One region of the Nonomuraea sp. NPDC000554 genome, then DNA from elsewhere that is predicted to be linked to it. Evidence: predicted binding sites of a transcription regulator. Region 1 holds the regulator's gene; each other region holds the start of a gene.
What was found. The regulator HrcA, encoded in region 1, represses chaperone genes, less so after heat shock. The targets are predictions, from matches to a motif close to TTGGCACTCTCNNNNNGAGAGTGCCAA.

Region 1 (4,149 bases):
CGGCGAGGACCGCGACGTCGAGCGGTTGATGCTGGAGCTGCGGCTGGCGTCCGGCTATCCGCTCGCCGGCGTCGCCCCGGGCGCCCGGGCGGCCGTCGCCGCCGCTCTCGGCAACGGGCTGCTGGAGACGGAGCCGTTCAAGGCGGGACGGATGGTGCTCACCCTGAAGGGGCGGCTGCTCGCCGACGCGCTGGTGCGCGACCTCGTCACGTGATCAGGCGGATGGCGATCGGGTAGCGGTAGTTCTCGCCGCGGTTGGCGGCGAGCGCGGCCTGGATGTGGAAGATCAGCGACACGATCCAGACGATCGGCAGCAGGATGAGGCCGATCAGGACGATCGTCAGGACTCCGGCGATCAGGTAGCCGATGAACATCGTGATCTGGAAGTTCAGGGCCTCCGCCGCCTGGTCCCGGACGTAGGGGGACTCGTCCTTCTTCATCAGGTAGATGATCAGCGGGCCGACCCAGGAGACGACCAGGCCGAGCAGGTGGGCCAGCATCGCCATCATGGTGTCGTCGCTGCCGGGGCGCGGGCCGTACCTGCCGGGCACGTGCGGCTCCTGCCGCGGTGCCCCGTAACCGTAGCCGGGCGGCGGAGTGGGCTGCCCGTAGGCGTGATCAGCCGGGGCCCCGTAACCGGCCCCCGGACCGTAATCGGGCTGCTGGCCATAGCCGGGCTGCCCGCCGTAACCGGGCTGCCGGCCGTACTGAGGGCCGGAGGGGGGCGGATACTGCGGCCCGGACGGGGGCCCGTACTGGGGACCGGACGGGGGCCCGTACTGAGGGCCCGAGGGCGAGGCGGGCGGGATGTCCGAGGGCTTGACGCGCCGCGTGGCGTCGTCGTCGGGCGGCGGGTGCGGCTGGTCCTGGCTCATGTTGCCTCCGTGACGAAGTCGATCAGTTCCTCGACCCGCCCGAGCAGGTCGGGCTCGAGGTCGGTGTACGTCGAGACGGAGCCGAGGATGCGCCTCCACGCGTCGGCCGGCTCCACGCCCCAGCCCAGGGCGGCGATCACGCCCTCCTTCCAGGGCAGGCCGCGCGGCACGTCCGGCCAGGCCGGGATGCCCAGCACCGACGGCTTGACCGCCTGCCACACGTCCACGTACGGATGGCCGACCACGAGCACGTGCGGCGAGGTGACCTGGGCGGCGATCCGGCTCTCCTTGGACCCGGGCACCAGGTGGTCGACCAGCACGCCGAGCCGTCGCCCCGGCTCGGGTCCGAACTCGGCGACGATCGCGGGTAGGTCGTCGACGCCCTCCAGGTACTCGACCACGACCCCCTCCACCCGCAGGTCGTGGCCCCAGATCCGTTCCACCAGCGCGGCGTCGTGCACGCCTTCCACGTAGATCCGGCTCTCCCTGGCGACGCGTGCGCGCAGCCCTTCGACCGCGATCGAGCCCGACGCGCTCCGCCGTGGCGCCCTGGCCGCGGCGGCGGGCCGGACCAGCGTCACGACCTGGCCTTCGAGCAGGAAGGCGGCGGGCGCGAGCGGGAACAGGCGGCGCTTGCCGAACCGGTCCTCCAGCGTGACGGCCTCCTTGTCGCACGACACCACGGCCCCGCAGAAGCCGCTGTCGGCGTCTTCGACGACCAGGTCCAGTTCGGCGGGCACCTGCGGGATCTTCCCCTTGCCCGGTCGCCGCCAGTTCCCCGCGAGAACGTCTCCCTCGTACACACGGGGACCGTAGCAAATCACCCGCTGACCGCAAGGCGCTTGCGGTGGCTGCCGCGCCGCATGAGCACGACGACCGTCACGATGATCGCGGCCAGCACTCCCAGCCCCGGGATGAGCAGCAGCGCGGCGACCCCGCCCACCATGCCGCCCGCGGCGGAGGTCAGCTCGCGGCCCACGCCGAACTTCACGTCCGCCTGCTCCTGGGTGACGCAGAGGAGCTTGTAGTCGCCCTTGGCGGGCGCGTTGACGACCAGGATGAGCTCCCAGACGTCGCCGTCGTTCGTCACCGTCTGGTTGATCGGCGTGTTGGCCAGCTTGGCCTGCCCGGGGCCGCCGGAGATGCGGCACTCGTAGTGCACCTGGGAGGCGCTGGCGAGGTAGATCGCGGGCTTGTCGGCGGGGTCGACGGTGACGGTGACGTCCTGGCCGGCCGCGAACGTCTTGGACGGTGCGGCGCTCGTCACGGAGCCCAGGACGCCGGCGGCGAACAGGACCACGCCGACCACGCCGCAGATGACCGCGACACCCCAGCCCAGTGCGATCCACCACAGGCGCGGCCTGATCTGCTTGGGGTCCACGGGGGGCGGGAACTGATAGGGCTGGCCGTACGGGGGCGGCGGCGGGTACTGCGGCTGGCCGTAAGGAGGGCCGTATGGAGGCTGCCCGAACTGGGGAGGTTGCCCGAACTGAGGAGGTTGACCGGGGTAGGAGGGACCCTGGCCGGGCGGCGGCCCGAAGGTCGGGGGCTGGGAATTGTCGGTCATGTCCGCAAGTGTGATGCCTGTCGCTTGGAACTGACTAGCAGGACGTTGGACGCCTGTGTCATCGCGCCTGGTGACCAGGAGCCGTACACTTGGCACTCGGGAACACAGAGTGCTAGATCTGTCGTTCCCGAAGGAAGAGGCAGGGAGGTGAGCACGTGCTCGATGATCGGAAGCTGGCGGTGCTCCGCGCCATTGTCGAGGATTACGTGTCCACCAACGAACCGGTGGGCTCCAAGGCGCTGGCCGAGCGCCACAACCTCAAGGTCTCCCCGGCGACGGTCAGGAACGACATGGCCGCGCTGGAGGAGGAGGGGTACATCACCCAGCCGCACACCAGTGCGGGCCGCGTCCCGACGGACAAGGGCTACCGCCTGTTCGTCGACCGGCTGTCACAGGTGAAGCCGCTGTCCGGGGCGGAGCGCAGGGCGATCGAGACGTTCCTGGCGGGCGCGGTCGACCTCGACGACGTGGTGACCCGCACGGTGCGGCTGCTCGCGCAGCTCACCAGGCAGGTCGCGGTCGTGCAGTACCCCACCCTGACCCGTTCCACGGTACGGCACGTCGAGCTGGTCCCCCTGAACGAGCGGCGGGTCATGCTCGTTCTGATCACCAACACCGGCCGCGTCGAGCAGCGGGTGATCGAGCTGCCCGAGGTGGTGGAGGACACCCGCGTCGCGCACCTGCGCGCGGTCCTCAACGCCTGCCTCGACGGCTGCGGCCTGAGCAACGTGCCCGAGCAGATCGCCGACCTGCCCGAGCGGCTGCCCGTCGAGGACCGTCCTGTGGTGGCGACGATCCTGTCGGTGCTGCTGGAGACGCTGGTCGAACGCCACGACGAGAAGATCGTGTTCGCGGGCGCGGCGAACCTGGCCGGGGCCGACTTCACCGTCGGCCTGCGCGACGTGCTCGAAGCGCTGGAGGAGCAGGTCGTGCTCATGCGGCTGCTCGGCGAGACTTCCACAGACACACCGTCCGCGCTCACCGTGCGCATCGGGTCGGAGAACCCGTATCTACGGGGCACGTCCATCGTCGCGACCGGATACGGTTCCGGTGACAATCAACTGGCCCGGCTCGGCGTGCTGGGTCCCACGAGGATGGACTACCCCGTGACGATGGGCGCCGTGCGCGCGGTGGCACGCTACGTCAGCCAGATCCTGGCTGCATCTTAAGAGGTCGATAAGTGGCAAACAGCGACTACTACGCCACCCTCGGGGTGCGCCGTGACGCCAGTCAGGACGAGATCAAGAAGGCCTACCGCAGGCTGGCCCGCGAACTGCACCCCGACGTGAACCCCGATCCCGAGACCCAGGAACGGTTCAAGGAGATCACGCAGGCCTACGAGGTGCTGTCCGACCCGAACAAGCGCCAGATGTACGACCTGGGCGGCGACCCCTTCGGCGGCGCCGGGGCGGGCGCGGGGGCAGGCGGCTTCGGCGCCGGCTTCCCGTTCAGCGACATCATGGACGCCTTCTTCGGCACGGCCGGAGCCACCCGCGGCCCCCGCACGAGAGCCCGCAGGGGCAGGAACGCGACCATCCGCGTCGAGCTCGACCTGCGCGAGACCGCCTTCGGCACCACCCGCGAGCTGGTCGTCGACACGGCCGTGCGCTGTGAGGTCTGCCAGGGCGCGGGCGCCGCGCCCGGCACCCACCCCGACACCTGCGACATGTGCTCGGGGCGCGGCGAGATCTCCCAGGTCACCCGGTC
Region 2 (4,149 bases), on a different contig from region 1:
CGACCCGCTGGGCGACAAGTGGGGCTTCGTCAACGTCAACCTGCGGCCGTACTACGCCGAGGGCTCCAAGACGCTCGCGTACGAGATCGCCGAGCAGCTCGGCTGGCGGCTGCCCGAGCAGATCGTCATCCCGATCGCCTCGGGGTCCCAGCTCACGAAGATCGACAAGGGCTTCAAGGAGCTGGTGGCGCTGGGTCTGGTGGAGGACACCCCCTACAAGGTCTTCGGGGCCCAGGCGCTCGGCTGCTCGCCGGTGTCGGCCGCGTTCAAGGCGGGCCACGACGTGGTGCAGCCGGTCAAGCCCGACACCATCGCCAAGTCGCTGGCCATCGGCAACCCCGCCGACGGGCCGTACGTGCTCGACATCGCCCGCCGCACCGGGGGAGCGGTGGAGGACGTCACCGACGCCGAGATCGTCGCCGCGATCAAGCTGCTGGCCTCGACTGAGGGCATCTTCGCCGAGACTGCCGGCGGGGTCACCGTGGGCGTGCTGAAGAAGCTCGTCGAGACCGGGCAGCTCGACCCGGAGGCCGAGACCGTGGTCCTGAACACCGGCGACGGGCTCAAGACGCTCGACGCCGTGGCCGCCGACGCCACCCCCACCGCCGTGATCCGGCCCTCTCTCGACGCGTTCCGCGCGGCTGTCTGACAACCAGGAAAGGCGAGTTAAACCCATGAGCGTTTCTGTGCGGATTCCCACCATCCTGCGCACGTACACCGGCGGTAACGCGGAAGTGAGTGGCGAAGGCGCGACTCTTCGTGACGTCCTTGCCAAGCTCGACTCCGACTACCCGGGCATCGGAGCGCGAATTCTGGATGATTCGGGCAAGATTCGTCGTTTTGTCAACGTTTACGTTGGCGAAGAGGACGTCCGTTTTGTCGAAGGGCTCGACACGCCAGCACCTGAAGGCGCACAGATCTCTATCATCCCGGCAGTCGCCGGCGGCTGACCGTCAGGCGGAGAAGGGCGCCCCTCGGGGCGCCTTCTTCATTTCCCGTTCAATTCAACGGGCTCACCCTCTGGACGAAATATGCGGTTCGTAGATTGACTCTGTTGCCAAACGCCGTGCCACAGGTATGGTCGAGGGCGATCGTCTGGCTGATTTAGCGATAAGTCATGCGATTACGGGTCGCGTATGGAATGGGCGCGATCTGTGAGCCCAGTAAGAGGAGTCGGAAGTGGCGCAGGGCACCGTCAAGTGGTTCAACGCGGACAAGGGCTACGGCTTCATCGCGGTAGACGGTGGTAAGGATGTTTTTGTCCATTACTCAGCGATCATGATGGACGGGTACCGCTCTCTCGAACAGGGACAGCGTGTCGAGTTCGAGATCACGCAGGGTCAGAAGGGGCCGCAGGCGGAGTCTGTCCGCACGGTCTGAAGCACTGGTACGCATCGGCCGGCCCGCACGGCAGCGCAGTCCGTGCGGTCTCGCCGTCCCCTTCCCGCCGACCTGGGTACGGCGGGCCGAGTGGCCCGCCGTACCGACTGACCTGGGCGGCAGTGGTGTTCGCTTGCACTCGGCTGGGTAGAGTGCTAAACAGTTCGTTGGCACTCTCTTCCACAGAGTGCCAACACGGGATCGAGGCGATGGGGCCTGCCGAACGGAGTTGCGGGCCCATATGCCGTCGCGGGCGTCGGCTCGGTCCACAACAAGCCACCCTGCATCTGGGAGGTCTAGCCTTATGGCAGCCAAGATGATCGCGTTTGACGAGGACGCCCGGCGCGGTCTCGAGCGCGGTATGAACCAGCTCGCTGACGCCGTCAAGGTGACCCTCGGCCCCAAGGGCCGCAACGTCGTGCTGGAGAAGAAGTGGGGCGCTCCCACGATCACCAACGACGGTGTCTCCATCGCCAAGGAGATCGAGCTCGAGGATCCTTGGGAGAAGATCGGCGCTGAGCTGGTCAAGGAAGTCGCCAAGAAGACCGACGACGTCGCCGGCGACGGCACCACCACCGCCACCGTGCTCGCCCAGGCGCTGGTACGTGAGGGTCTGCGTAACGTGGCCGCCGGCGCCAACCCGATGTCGCTGAAGAAGGGCATCGAGTCGGCCGTCGAGCGGGTCAGCGAGGAGCTTTCCAAGCTGGCCAAGGACGTGGAGACCAAGGAGCAGATCGCCTCCACCGCCTCCATCTCCGCCGCCGACCCCGAGATCGGCTCGCTCATCGCCGAGGCGATGGACAAGGTCGGCAAGGAAGGCGTCATCACCGTCGAGGAGAGCAACACCTTCGGCCTCGAGCTCGAGCTCACCGAGGGCATGCGCTTCGACAAGGGCATGACGTCGATGTACTTCGTCACCGACTCCGACCGCATGGAGGCCGTGCTCGAAGACCCGTACATCCTGATCGTCAACTCGAAGGTCTCGGCGAACAAGGACCTCCTGCCGCTGCTCGACAAGGTCGTGCAGTCGGGCAAGCCGCTCCTGATCATCGCCGAGGACGTCGAGGGCGAGGCCCTGGCCACCCTGGTCGTCAACAAGATCCGCGGTCTGTTCCGCTCGGTTGCCGTCAAGGCTCCGGGCTTCGGTGACCGTCGCAAGGCGATGCTGGGCGACATCGCGATCCTGACCGGTGGTCAGGTCATCGCGGAGGAGGTCGGCCTCAAGCTGGAGAACGCCACGCTCGACCTGCTCGGTCGTGCCCGTAAGGTCGTCGTCACCAAGGACGAGACCACCATCGTCGACGGCGCCGGTGACCCCGACGCGATCGCCGGTCGGGTCAACGAGATCCGTGCCGAGATCGAGCGGACCGACTCCGACTACGACCGTGAGAAGCTCCAGGAGCGTCTGGCGAAGCTGGCCGGCGGCGTGGCCGTCATCAAGGCCGGTGCGGCCACCGAGGTCGAGCTGAAGGAGCGCAAGCACCGGATCGAGGACGCCGTGCGCAACGCGAAGGCGGCCGTCGAGGAGGGCATCGTCCCCGGTGGTGGCGTGGCGCTGCTGCAGGCGGGCGCGAAGGCGTTCGACAAGCTCGAGCTCCAGGGCGACGAGGCGACCGGTGCGGCGATCGTCCGCAAGGCGCTGGAGGAGCCGCTGAAGCAGATCGCGGTCAACGCCGGTCTTGAGGGCGGCGTCGTGGTCGAGCGGGTTCGCAACCTCACGCCGGGCGAGGGCCTCAACGCCGCTACGGGTGAGTACGTGAACATGTTCGAGTCGGGCATCATCGACCCGGCCAAGGTGACGCGTTCGGCGCTGCAGAACGCCGCTTCCATCGCGGCGCTCTTCCTCACCACCGAGGCCGTCATCGCCGAGAAGCCGGAGAAGACTCCCGCGGCCCCGGCCATGCCGGGCGGCGGCGACATGGACTTCTGAGTCCACGCCTCACACGAGATCAGGGCGACCCGTTCGGGCCGCCCTTTTCTTGTGTCCGCCCCCGGCCCGCCATTCGGGCCCCTGCGCCGCGCCGGGTTTCGGCCGCCGGCTTGTCGTTCGGGCCCTCTGACGTTGAGTCCGGCGGCTCGGGCCTTCCAGGCCCGGGCAGCTGTCGTTCGGGCCCTCCTGCGTCGCGCCCGGCAGCTCGGGCCCTTCGGCCCCAGGCACCTGCCGATCAGGTGGTCATGTGCCGCCACCCGCACCTCATCAGGAGGCGCGGGAGTGGTTGCTCCGGGATCTTTGGGGCGTTCGGGGGCGCGGTGTGTCAGACGCCGAAGTGGGTGACGATGTGGCCGCGGGCGAGCGTGTTGGCGGTGATGTTGAAACCCACCACGGCCGGGCTCGCGTCGCTGCCGACGCCCAGCGCGTCGACGCCGAGCGCGTGCACGGTGAAGACGTACCGGTGCGGGGCGCCCGGAGGGGGAGCGGCGCCGCCGAACTCCTTGGTGCCGTAGTCGTTGCGCGCGTGCGCCGCCCCCTGGGGGAGCCCCTTGAACTCGGGGCCGGTGCCTGCGCCGGTGGCCAGTTCCGTGACCGAGGCCGGGAGGTCGTAGAGCACCCAGTGCCAGAACCCGCTGCCCGTGGGGGCGTCGGGGTCGTAGCAGGTGACGGCGTAGCTCCGGGTCTCGGCCGGGGCGCCTGACCAGCGCAGGTGCGGCGAGAGGTTCTGCCCGGTCATCCCCCAGTCGTTGAAGACGTGGAGGTCGCTCAGCCTCTCGCCGTCGGTGATGTCGTCGCTCTCGACCACGAGCGCGGGAACGGGCGGCAGGTATTCGTGC
Region 3 (4,149 bases), on a different contig from region 1:
CCCTGCACGGCGAGGCTCGTCAGTTCCCTAAGGTCGGAGTCATCCGTCCGTGCCGGAAGTCTCGACGCGAGCCTTACCCCAATTTTGGCGTCGGCGACGCTTCCCTCGCTCACGATAGGCATGATGCCCGCACCGATACGGCCTGTCGTCATGGCGAACGGCTACGGATTGGTCACATTGAAGCGACAATAACACCCGGTAATCAACCGCGTACACTAAGTCTTTCAATGTGACATAATATTTCACCCCATAAGCCGGAATGTGCAACATTTGTCAGACCGCTCGACGCTTAACGAACACGCTGGGTTTACTTCGATAAACCTCTTTTTCCACATCCGGCCAACCCTGTTGACTCCGCCGCCCACTTGTGAAAGGGACGTGTCGCCCTAAAAACCCACAGACAACCCCTATCCGGGCACTGTGGACGATCCCCCTACCGGCCCGTACCGACGGGCGCGGCACGGGGTGGGTAGCCCGCAAGCGAACGGCCGCGCCGAAGACGGCACAGGACACAGACGAGGGACTGGCCGACACCCGACACCAACGGACGCGCCCCAGACAAGCACGCAGCGCCCCACAACCTCGCACCGAACGCGATACGAGACCCAGGCGAGCCGACTCCCACGACGGCCAGAAAACGCGAACGGCCCACACCGAGAGTGGTGCGGGCCGTGGGCGTGGAACGGGAAGAAGGTCAGTGGCCGTGGCCGTGACCGTGGCCCTGCCCGGCGGCAGGGGCCTCCTCCTCGGGCTTGTCGACCACGAGGGCCTCGGTGGTGAGAAGCATGCCGGCGATGGACGCCGCGTTCTGCACCGCCGAGCGGGTGACCTTGACCGGGTCGATGACGCCCTGGCTGAGCAGGTCGCCGTACTCGCCCGTCGCGGCGTTGAGGCCGTGGCCCGCCTTGAGCTCCGCCACCTTGTGGGTGACGACGTAGCCTTCGAGGCCGGCGTTCTCGGCGATCCAGCGGGTGGGCTCCACCAGCGCGCGGCGGACGACGCCGACGCCGGTCGCCTCGTCACCCGTCAGGCCGAGGTCGTCGAGGTCCTTGGAGACGTGGACCAGCGCGGAGCCGCCGCCGGAGACGATGCCCTCCTCGATCGCGGCGCGCGTCGCGGAGATCGCGTCCTCGAGACGGTGCTTCTTCTCCTTGAGCTCCACCTCGGTGGCCGCGCCGACACGCAGCACGCACACGCCGCCGGCGAGCTTGGCGAGACGCTCCTGGAGCTTCTCACGGTCCCAGTCGGAGTCGGACTGCTCGATCGCGAGCTTGATCTCCTTGACCCGGCTCTCGATGGCCTCCGCGTCACCGGCGCCGTCGACGACGGTCGTCGCGTCCTTGGTGACGACGATGCGGCGAGCGGTGCCGAGCACCTCGAGGCCGACGTTCTCCAGCTTGAGGCCGACCTCCTCGCTGACGACCTGGCCGCCGGTGAGGATGGCCATGTCCTGCAGCATCGCCTTGCGGCGGTCGCCGAAGCCCGGGGCCTTGACGGCGACGGAGGTGAAGGTGCCGCGGATCTTGTTGGTGACCAGGACGGCCAGGGCCTCGCCCTCGACGTCTTCGGCGACCACGAGCAGCGGCTTCTTCGTCTGGGCGATCTTCTCGAGCAGCGGCAGGAAGTCCGCGATGGAGGAGACCTTGCCCTGGGTGAGCAGGATGTAGGCGTCCTCGAGGACGGCCTCCATGCGCTCGGGGTCGGTGACCATGTACGCCGACAGGTAGCCCTTATCGAACTGGAGGCCCTCGGTGAACTCGAGCTCCATGCCCATGGCGTTGGACTCTTCGACGGTCAGGACGCCGTCCTTGCCGACCTTGTCGAACGCCTCGGCGATCAGGTCGCCGATGCGGGCGTCCTGAGCGGAGATCGTCGCGACGTTGGCGATCTCCTTCTTGTCCTCGACCGGACGGGCGCTGGCGAGCAGCCTGTCGCTGATCTCCTTGGCGGCCTTGTCGATGCCGCGCTTGAGCGACAGCGGCGAGGCGCCGGCGGCCACGTTTCGCAGACCCTCACGGACCATGGCCTGGGCCAGGACGGTCGCGGTGGTGGTGCCGTCGCCCGCGATGTCGTTGGTCTTGGTGGCAACTTCCTTGGCGAGCTGGGCGCCGAGGTTCTCGTAGCGCTCCTCCAGCTCGATCTCACGAGCGATGGTCACACCGTCGTTCGTGATCGTCGGAGCACCGAACTTCTTGTCGATGACGACGTTGCGGCCGCGCGGGCCGAGGGTAACCTTCACGGCGTCCGCGAGGGCGTTGACACCACGCTCGAGCGCGCGGCGAGCGTTCTCGTCGAACTCCAGGATCTTCGCCATTTTGCTGAGATTCCTCTCCTAGTGTCGAAAGCCCCGGCCGCCAAGAGCGCGCCCGGGGCTCGACACAACCGGCTTACTTCTCGATGATCGCGAGAACGTCGCGGGCGGAGAGCACGAGGTACTCCTCGCCGCCGTACTTGACCTCGGTGCCGCCGTACTTGCTGTACAGGACGATGTCGCCCTCGCTGACGTCGAGCGGAATCCGCTTGTCGCCGTCCTCGTCCCAGTTGCCCGGGCCCACCGCGAGGACCTTGCCCTCCTGCGGCTTCTCCTTGGCGGTGTCAGGGATGACGAGACCGGAAGCGGTCGTCTGCTCGGCCTCAAGCGGCTGGACCACAATGCGGTCGCCGAGCGGCTTAACGGGAACCTTGGTGGCGGTCGTCACGATCGGACCTCCCCTTCAGATTTGAATGATCTAGAAGAGGCGACCAGCGGGGCCTGCCGTCGCGGGTGTCAGACCTGCCTCGTCGCACGTTGGCACTCTCAAGGGGAGAGTGCCAACAGGAAACATATGCAAGAGGGGCTTGACAGTCAACACGAACGCGTCTGCTCAGAGCGATCAGCCGTGGCGGCCCTGGGCCAGAACGTCCTGGATCGCCGATCTGGCGGGCTTCCTGCAGCTCACGACCCGCGAAAACGACGCGCCGAAGCGTCCCCCGGCCGCACGCGCTACCGTCGTATGACGTGGACCTCGACGCTTTCACCGAGCTGCTGACCCCGCGCGGCCTGCGCGCGCTCGCCGAGGCGGTCGAACTCACCGGCACCGACCCGCTCGCCGCCGCCACGAGGCTGCGCCGGACGTACGACGCCACGCTCACCTCGGCCGCCCTCACCCAGGCGAGCCTACGCGAGCGCGCCAAGGCCAAGTTCGGCGCCGACGCCGAGCGCATGTTCTTCACCCCGCACGGCCTGGAGCAGTCCACCCGCGCCGAGGTGGCCGCCCACCGCGCCCGCCGCCTGACCGCCGCCGTCCCGGGCGCGCCGCGCGTCCTGGACGTCTGCTGCGGGGTCGGCGGCGACCTCGTCGCGCTGGCCCGCGCCGGCTGCACGGTGGACGCGCTCGACACCGACCCGCTGACCGTCGCCGTGGCCAGGGCCAACGCCGAGGCGCTCGGACTCTCCGACAGGGTGACGGTCACGGTGGGCGACGCGGCCGAGGCCGCGCCCGAGGGCTACGACGTCCTGTTCGCCGACCCGGCCCGCCGGGTCGTCAGCGGCTCCGCCCGGGGGCGGACGTTCGACCCGATGGCCTACTCGCCGCCGTGGCCGGTGGTGCTCGACCTGCTGTCCCGGGCCGCGCGGGCGTGCCTCAAGGTCGCCCCCGGCATCCCGTACGAGTTCATCCCCGACGGCACGGAGGCCGAGTGGGTGTCGTACCGGGGCGAGGTGAAGGAGGCGTCGCTGTGGACCGGTGAGGCCGCGACGGGGCTCGTCCGGCGCGCCACGCTGCTCCCGGGCGGGCACACCCTCACCGCGACCGGCGTGACGGCCCCCACCGGGCCCGTCGGCCGCTACGTGTACGAGCCCGACGGCGCCGCGATCAGGGCGCACCTCGTGGGAGAGGTGGCCGAGCTCGTCGGCGGGCGGCTGGCCGACCCGATGATCGCCTACATCACGGCCGACGAGCCCGTCGACACCCCCTGGGCCGCCCGGTACGAGGTGCGGGAGGTGATGCCGTTCTCGGTGAAACGGCTGCGAGCCGCGCTCAGGGAACGAGAAATCGGGAATGTCGTCGTCAAAAAGCGGGGATCGGCGGTCGACATCGACCGGCTGCGCAGCGAATTGCACCGTCGCCTTTCCGGCGACAAATCAGCGACAATCATCTTGACGCGCGT

Region 2: the regulator HrcA is predicted to act here: its motif matches at 1,548-1,574, upstream of groL (chaperonin GroEL).
Region 3: the regulator HrcA is predicted to act here: its motif matches at 2,789-2,815, upstream of groES (co-chaperone GroES).

What each region holds. Positions count from the first base shown of each region.
Region 1 is NZ_JBEPDC010000005.1:345,153-349,301, forward strand. It holds gene hemW (radical SAM family heme chaperone HemW) at 1-214, shown strand, start outside; gene ABT294_RS12840 (DUF4870 domain-containing protein) at 207-875, opposite strand; gene ABT294_RS12845 (DUF3097 domain-containing protein) at 872-1,678, opposite strand; gene ABT294_RS12850 (hypothetical protein) at 1,696-2,442, opposite strand; gene hrcA (heat-inducible transcriptional repressor HrcA) at 2,598-3,611, shown strand; gene dnaJ (molecular chaperone DnaJ) at 3,623-4,149, shown strand, end outside.
Region 2 is NZ_JBEPDC010000011.1:42,531-46,679, forward strand. It holds gene thrC (threonine synthase) at 1-649, shown strand, start outside; gene ABT294_RS21500 (MoaD/ThiS family protein) at 675-950, shown strand; gene ABT294_RS21505 (cold-shock protein) at 1,180-1,380, shown strand; gene groL (chaperonin GroEL) at 1,685-3,310, shown strand; gene ABT294_RS21515 (YbhB/YbcL family Raf kinase inhibitor-like protein) at 3,636-4,149, opposite strand, start outside.
Region 3 is NZ_JBEPDC010000002.1:444,753-448,901, forward strand. It holds gene ABT294_RS05985 (sigma-70 family RNA polymerase sigma factor) at 1-122, opposite strand, end outside; gene groL (chaperonin GroEL) at 695-2,314, opposite strand; gene groES (co-chaperone GroES) at 2,388-2,699, opposite strand; gene ABT294_RS06000 (THUMP-like domain-containing protein) at 2,999-4,149, shown strand, end outside.